2 regions of the Stutzerimonas chloritidismutans genome follow, and region 2 is predicted to be linked to the other one. Evidence: riboswitches for the same ligand, from Rfam matches in the RefSeq annotation. Region 2 holds a riboswitch; the other holds the start of a gene.

Region 1 (3,894 bases), 450 kb from region 2:
GGCGTGCAGGCTGGCGCCAACGCTGAAGGCACCGAGCCGGCGGTCGAGGTCAAGGTTGAATAGCTGCTTGGCCCGGCGCGCCAGCTCGTTGCCGCGGTTGGCCCCGGCGGAGCGGTTCTCCGGCTCCAGCAGGCTGTAGTTGGCGTTCCAGTCCCAACCGAACAATTGGCTGCCGAGCACCAGCTCGACCCCGCGGATACGCGCTTCCTGCACGTTGGCCGGCGCGGAAATGCTGGCGTCATAGGCGATGAGGTCATCGACCACGGTGCGATAGGCATTCACCGCCCAGTGGCCCCAGCCATGCTGCCCGGCAAGGCCGACTTCGAGGCTCTCGGAGGTTTCCGCGTCCAGCTCGGGATTGCCGTAGTCGGGGAAATACAGCTCGTTGAAGGTCGGCGCCTTGAATGCCGTGCCATAGCTGATGGTGCCGCGCAACCAGTCGGTCAGCGCATAGCCGTAGCCGATGTTGCCGGTGTCGTGCTGGCCGAACTGCTCGTTATCATCACGTCGCAGCGACAGCTGCCAGTCATGGCGGCCGACCTCGCCCAGGTACTGAGCGAAATAGCCGTCGTTGTCCCGGGAATCCTCGGCATACACCGTGGTGCCGTTGACCTCATCGCGCTGGTGGTCGGCACCCAGGATCAGCGTATGCCCCGCGGCCAGCTCGATATCGTTCTGCCAGCTGAACGTGTCGCGACGGCTGTCGAAGCGTGAATAGAACTGTCCGTCCTGATAGGCATCGGATTTGTCTTCGCTGCGCCCGGCCTGCAGCGTCACCAGCCAGGGTTCCAGCGGACTGAAGCGCGCACGGGTGCCGAAGACCCTCGACTCGCCATCGGCATTGGCGCCGAAACCGGACGTGCGGGAGCGGTTTACGCTGTCGTAGTCGTTATGGGATTTGGCCTGCAGCAGGTTGGCGTCCAGCTCCAGGCCGTTGTCGAAGCGGTAGCCGGCGCTCAGCGTCGCGGACAGGTTGCGATAGCCATCGGCATCACGTTCGTAGCCGCTGGTGTCCGCCGACTTGACGTTGATGCCGTCGGTGTCCGAGCCACTGACGCCCAGGCTGTACCAGCCACGACCGTCACCACCGGAAACGCCGGCGCTGCCCGTGTAGGTGTCATGGGTGCCGTAGCCGGCCGAGAAGAACGGCTTGACGCCCTGCCCCTGGCCCTTGCGGGTGAATATCTGGATCACCCCGCCGATGGCCTCCGAGCCGTACAGGCTGGAGCGTGGACCGCGGACCACCTCGATGCGCTCGATCAGCTCCAGCGGCAGATCCTGCAGGGCCGCGCCGCCGCCCGAGACCGAGCCGATCTTGATGCCATCGATCATCACCAGCACGTGATCGGATTCGGTGCCGCGCATGAACAGCGAGGTGGACTTGCCGGGCCCGCCGTTGTTGGCCAGCGATACGCCAGGCACCTGCTTGAGCAGCTCGGGCAGCGAACTCGCCTGGCTGCGTTCGATCCGCTCGCGGTCTATCACGGTCACCGCGGCCAGGCTCTGCTGAGCCGTCTGCGCGGTGCGGGTGGCGGTCACCACCTGTTGCTGGAGATCCAGCGGGGCTGCGGCCAGCTGGCCAATGGAAAGGGGAAAACTGCCGAGCAGCACATAGGCCGCTGGCTTGAAACGGGGCTTGCAAGTCAAGGTACAGGTCTCCGTCGTGCCCACCCGCACGACTGAAAGTCGACGAAGACAGACGGAGGAACCGCAAAAGGAAGTGAATACCGCGAGGGATATGCACCCGCCCAGCGCCCGCCGCACTGTCAGTGAAATGCGACAGGCCGGTCTCCGGGCTTGCGAGCGTACGCCTTGCGGCGTCCCGAAACCGCGCCTTCCCATGCGTTGAGCACAGTGGCTATTAGGGTTTCTCGACTCGCCTACCGTTGCGGGGGCAGCGCCGGAATCTTCGTGAGAATGGACCGGCTTCCCTGTTTCACCCCCTCGCTGAAGAGGGGGCACCTGAGGCGACGCGGAGGTTAGTCCAAGGCCGGGCTTGACGCAACCACGGGGTTGTCGCAGCGCCCTGCAATTTCCGCTTGCATCTCGGCGCTCGGAACGGCGGACGCCAAAAGGCTTCGAATGCAACAATGCCAGCAATCAGCCAGGACCCATATCCGACGCCCATGACCAGCATCGTGCAGATTTCAGACACCCATTTCGGTACCGAACAACCTTCCGTGGTCCAGGCCCTGGAGGACCATGTACGCGAACACCGGGCCGACCTGCTGGTGTTCTCCGGCGACATCACCCAGCGTGCCCGTCGCGGGCAGTTCGCCAGTGCCGCCGCCTTCGTGCGCCGCGTGCAGGCCGATGGCGTCGGCGAGACGCTGGTGATTCCGGGCAATCACGACATCCCGCTGTACAACCTCTTCGCCCGCCTGTTCACGCCGTACAGCAACTACCGGCGACACTTCGGCGATGAGCTGGAGCCGGTATTCGAGAACGACGACATGCTGGTGATCGGGCTCAATACCACCCATCCGCGCCGGCACAAGGACGGCGTGGTGACGGGGCGACAAGTGGAGCGGGTGGCGCAGCGGCTGGCCGATGGCAACCCGCACAAGATTCGCATCGTGGTGGCCCACCAGCCATTCGGCGCGATGGTGCCGAGCGATCTGAGCAACCTGCAGCACGGCGCCGAATTCGCGCTGCAGCGCTGGGCCGAGCACGGGCTGGACCTGGTCATGGGCGGGCACATCCATCTGCCCTACGTGCTGCCGTTGTCCAAGCAGTACAGCGGCCTCGCGCGGGAGATCTGGATGGTGCAGGCCGGCACCACGCTCTCGACCCGCCTGCGTGGCACCTCGCCAAACTCCTTCAACCGGCTGAAGCTGCATCCCGGCGAACAGAAGAAGGTCTGCGTCGAGCGCTGGGACCTGCTCGACGGTCGCTTCGTGCTGGGTTCGCACTTCAACCTGAGCTGGTGACCCGCGCTAGCACGCGAACCGCGGTCAGCCCACCGACAGGCCGACCAGATAGACACCGGCGAAGCCGATGTTGAAGGCGATGAACAGGTAGAGCATGTAGCGCAGGTAGCTGCCGAAGGTCAGCCCCGGCACCTTGCTCATGGCGACGATGCCCGACGCCGAACCGATCACCAGCAGCGAGCCGCCAACACCGACCGCATAGGTCAGCACCATCCATTCGGCGACACCCATTTCCAGGCCTGATTTCAGCAGCGCTGCGGTCAGCGGCACGTTGTCGATGGCCGCCGACATTACGCCCATCAGGTAGTTGGCCATCACTGCCGGCACCTGGTCATAGATGTGCACCAGCCCGTCGAGCACGCGAATCTCCTTGAGCATGCCGACGAGCAGGAGGATGCCGAGGAAGAAGAACAGCGTCTCGAACTCCACCTGGCGCACGTATTCGAGAATCGGATCGGAGTCGTTGTCGTCGCTGAAGAAGCGCGCAACCAGGAACATCACCGAGAGGCCGGCGAGGAAGGTCAGCACCGGCGGGATCTGGAACAGGAAGTTGCCGACAATGGTGCTGAGGATGGTGCACAGGAAGATCAGTGCAATCGCCACGTCGACACCGCGCACATCGTTGCGCTGGCCCTGCACCACCACCTCGCCCTTCATACCGATCGACAGCATGGCGGCCAGCACCATCACCGCGACGAATGCCGGCACGGCCAGTGCCAGCAGCTGGAGGATCGCCACCTTGCCAGCGAGGAAGATCATCAGCGTGGTGACGTCGCCGGTAATCAGCGCGACGCCACCGGAGTTGACGGAGAAAACCACCAAGGTAGCGAACTTGATGGTCTTCGCCCGATCCAGCTGCAGCGAGAGAATCAGGGTGATGGAGACCAGCGTCGCGGTGATGTTGTCGGCGAGCGACGAGAACACGAAGCAGAAGGTCGCTGTGAGGAACAGCAGCGCGCGCTCA
Region 2 (3,894 bases):
TGTGGTGGGCAAAACGTTTTCGCCGATCTGACCCTGGCGGCGCCCCAGGTCAGCATCGAAGCCGTGCTCGCCCGCGATCCTGAAGTCATTCTGGCCGGTAGCGGTGCGCAGTTGGATGAGTGGCAGGCCTGGCCGCAGCTCAGTGCCGTGCGCAGCGGTCGACTGCTTGAAGTGCCCGACAAGGGGCTGGAGCGCCCAAGCTTCCAGATGCTGGGGGCGATCAGGAAGCTCTGCGAGGTGATGGCGGCTGCGCCCTGAGCGGGCGCGCCGGTAGACGCTGCTACAGCGAGGGAGTCCAGGTGACGGCGAACAGTGCGGTGCGGCCCGCTTCGCGATAGCCGTAATTCTGCGACGGATCCCACCAGTTAGTTCCGTCTGGGCGGTTGTAGGTCGCCAGCGCGTAGTCGCGGTCGAACAGGTTGTTGACCTTCGCCTCCCAACGCAGCTCCGGATGGCTCTGCCAGCCAGCGCGCAGATCAAAAACGCCATAGCCGGACAGCTCGCGGGTGTTTGCGATCGTGTCGTAACGAGCGCTGGAAACGTGCCAACCGGCGCCAGCCGAAAGCGTGCCGAAAGTGCGATCAAGGTCGATGCTGAGCGTGCGCTTTGCCCGGCGCGCCAGAGTATGGCCGCTGTCCCGATCGCGTGGATCGATGATGCTAACGCCGAGGCTCGCCTGCCAGCCCAGCAGTTCGCGCGCCGCACTGGCTTCGAAACCGTTGATCCGTGCCTGGCTGACGTTCCCCATCCGGTTTTCGCCCCAGGCGATCATGTCTTCGACATCGGTACGATAAAGCGCGGCTTCCAGCTGGGTCTCGTCGAATTCGGCGCGCCATTGCAACTCATAGGTCTTCGAGGTCTCCGGCTTGAGGTCCGGATTCGGTCCCCACAACGGCGGCCCGTAAAGATCGGAGAATGTTGGAGCGCGGAAGCCTTCGCCATAGCTCAGAATCCAGCGCTGCGACTCACTCACTGGCAGGCTGACAGCGGCATTCCAGCTGTTGTGGCTGCCGAACTGCTGGTTGTCATCGTGGCGTAGCCCGAGCTCGGTGCCAAAGCGCTCGCCTTGAAAGCTGTGCTGGGCAAAGAAAGCCGAATTGTCGCGGCTGTCTTCCTGAAAAATCGTCGCGGAGTCGAGTTGGTCTTCATACCAGTCGCCGCCGACGCTCAGTTGGTGGCGCTCGCTCAATTGCAGCCGATTTATCCAGGCCGCCGAATGACGCGTGGTTTCCAACAGGGTGTTGTTCCAAGCGCTGCCGGCGCCGACGGCGTGATTACGATCGAAGCTGCGACCCAGTTCCAGACGGCTATTCCACATGTCGGTCAACTGACCGTCCAGGTAGCCGCTGTAACTGCTGACCCGAAACTCGTCCTGCGGCGTTCCGGGTTCGAAATCATTGGCGTCGTCATACTCGTTCTTGCCGCGCTGGTCGTTGAGACTCAAGCCGGCTTTCCAGTTTGCATCGAACTGGTGATCCAGCTTCAGGTGCAGCGCCTTGTTGCGCTGGCCATCGTTGTCCTGATCGGCGCCGCGGTTGTCGCGAGTGATATCGAAGCCGTCGCGCTCGTCGAGGCTGGCGCCGAGGTGGACGCGAGTCTGCTCCGTTCCGGCTGCGAGGCTCAGGCTGCGCTGGAAGGTCTGGTCGCTGCCGGCGGCCAAGCGGACTTCCGGGTTTATTCCGGTTTTGCCGCCACGGGTAAAGATCTGGATGACGCCACCAATGGCATCCGCGCCGTAAAGCGAGGAGCGCGGGCCACGGATCACTTCGACACGCTCGATGTTGTCAATGGCCAGGTAGTCGAGGCGGGCGAAACCGCTGGTGGCCGAGGCAATGCGTTGGCCATCGACCAGCACCAGCGTTTGTGCAGTACCGGTGCCGCGCAGCGATAGCGACGCCACACCGCCAGGGCTGCTCACCTGTACGCCTGGCACACGCCGCAGCAGCTCGGGCACGCTGCGGGCTTGTAGCCGTTCGATATCCGCGCGAGTGAATACGGTATTGGCTGCCGTCGCCTGGGCGCGCGGTTCAGCCTGGCGGGCGGAGGTAATGAGCATGCTTGGCAGCTCCTGCTCAGCAGCAAACACCTGCACGCCAGGCAGCAGCGCCACGGCCAGGGCAAGTCGGGACAGTTTCATTCTTGGAATTCCTCAAAAGATCGCAGACTTTTGAGGAGGGCAGGAACAAGCGCGGGGGATGACGGGCAGCAGCGCTTGACGGTGCTGCCCTCCGCAACACCAGTCGAATCCGTCAGGCCGGTCTCCGGGCTTTCGACACGCATCACGCTCACCTTCCCATGTCGGAACACAGTGGCTGTGGAGCGGACGGCGATCCCTGAGCATCGCGGTCGATTACCGTTGCGGGGGCAGCGCCGGCCTTGCTCATCGAGCGCACCGGCTTCCCGTTTAATGCGGACCTTGCGGTCGTGCACACCTGGGCGGATAAGAAAACGCGCGAACCTTACGGCCGGTGCTGGGGAAACACAAGCGGACGAATGGCCGCAAGGACAGTGGTTTCCAAGCAAAGCCGCGTCCCAGGGCCGCTCGAGCGTTGCTCGAAAAACATCCAGCCGCGACGGTGCGCAATGTTCAGCGATCGGCGCTGACTTGCGGGCGCCTACATTGGGCTCGAAGCCACCGAGGTCGTGCCGGCGGTCGCCAAGCGACGGCGGCATGTCCGCGCGACAGCGCTGAGCTTTATGAAAGCCCGCCGACAATCTGTAGATCACTCTGCCCATTGCCCTGCCGGCGCACCTGGATCTGCACTGGAATGCGCTCGTGCATTTCCGCCACATGGGAGATCACCGCCACCTTGCGGCCCTGGGCCTGCAGCGAATCCAGCGCGTCCATGGCGATCTGCAGCGACTCGGGGTCGAGGCTGCCGAAGCCTTCGTCGATAAACAGCGACTCGATCCTGAGCTTGCTCGAGGCCATCGAGGCCAGGCCCAGCGCCAGGGCCAGCGAAACGAGGAAGGTCTCGCCGCCGGACAGCGAATGCACCGAGCGCAGCTCGTCGCCCATCTCGGTATCCATGACCAGTAGGCCCAGCGGGCTGCCGCCGCGCTTGAGCCGATAGCGCCGGGCCAGTTGGCGCAGCTGCACATTGGCATGCTGCACCAACAGGTCGAGGTTGTAGGCCTGGGCGATCTTGCGGAAGGCGCCGCCGTCGCTGGAGCCGATCAAGGCGGCGATGCGCCCCCAGCGCTGATGCTCGGCCCGTGCGGCGTCGATCTGTGCGAGCAACGCCTGGCTCTGGCTGCGGCGCTTGTCGTCGTCGATCAGCTGGGCGCGGGTTTCCGCGCAGCGCTGGTCGGCCTGCTCGCATTGCTGCAGTTGCTCGGCATGGCGCTGCTGCAGCCGTTCGATGTCCGGCGTTTCGGCCTGCTGCAGTTTGTGCGTGTTCAGGCGACTGAGGCAGCCGTCCAGACGCTCGCGACAGCGGGTCAGGGTTTCGGCGTTCTGTTGCAGGCGCTGGCGCGCCTCGGCAATCAGCTGGTCATCCATGTGCAGCAGCTGGGCGAGGGTGGCGTCGTCCAGCTGCGGGTGGCTGGTGCGCCAGGTGGCCAGTTCCGCATTCAGCGCGTCGCGTTCCTGTTCCAGTTCGGCTTGGCGCTGGCGACAGTTCTGCTGCTCGCTGTGCAGCCGCGTCAGGCCAAGCTTGCTCTCGTTGAGCTGCCGATCAATCTCGGCCTGGGTTTGCCGCGCAGCCTGGATGGTCGCGTCCAGCTGCCGTTGCCAGGCGCTGGCGCTGGTCTGTTCGCCAAGGCTGGTACGCAGCGCCTGCTGGCAGGCCAGCAGCAGTTTCTCGCGCTCGGTCAGTCGTGCGCTGCAGCTTTCCTGTTTCTCCTGGCGATGGCGTTGTTGCAACTGCTCGTCGCTGCGGCGCTGCTCGCACT

Evidence for each region. A riboswitch is a leader RNA that binds a small molecule or an ion and turns the genes downstream of it on or off. The one in region 2 is predicted to bind cobalamin.
Region 1: it holds a riboswitch for cobalamin, as region 2 does, so the genes downstream of both, btuB (TonB-dependent vitamin B12 receptor) here and LLJ08_RS16960 (TonB-dependent receptor domain-containing protein) in region 2, are expected to answer to the same signal.

Annotation. Positions count from the first base shown of each region.
Region 1 covers NZ_CP086067.1:3,181,401-3,185,294, forward strand. Annotated here, with positions in the region: gene btuB (TonB-dependent vitamin B12 receptor) at 1-1,647, opposite strand, end outside; cobalamin riboswitch at 1,766-1,981, opposite strand; gene LLJ08_RS14735 (metallophosphoesterase family protein) at 2,127-2,930, shown strand; gene nhaD (sodium:proton antiporter NhaD) at 2,955-3,894, opposite strand, start outside.
Region 2 covers NZ_CP086067.1:3,631,912-3,635,805, reverse strand. Annotated here, with positions in the region: gene LLJ08_RS16965 (cobalamin-binding protein) at 1-258, shown strand, start outside; gene LLJ08_RS16960 (TonB-dependent receptor domain-containing protein) at 281-2,137, opposite strand; cobalamin riboswitch at 2,236-2,452, opposite strand; gene LLJ08_RS16955 (SbcC/MukB-like Walker B domain-containing protein) at 2,696-3,894, opposite strand, start outside.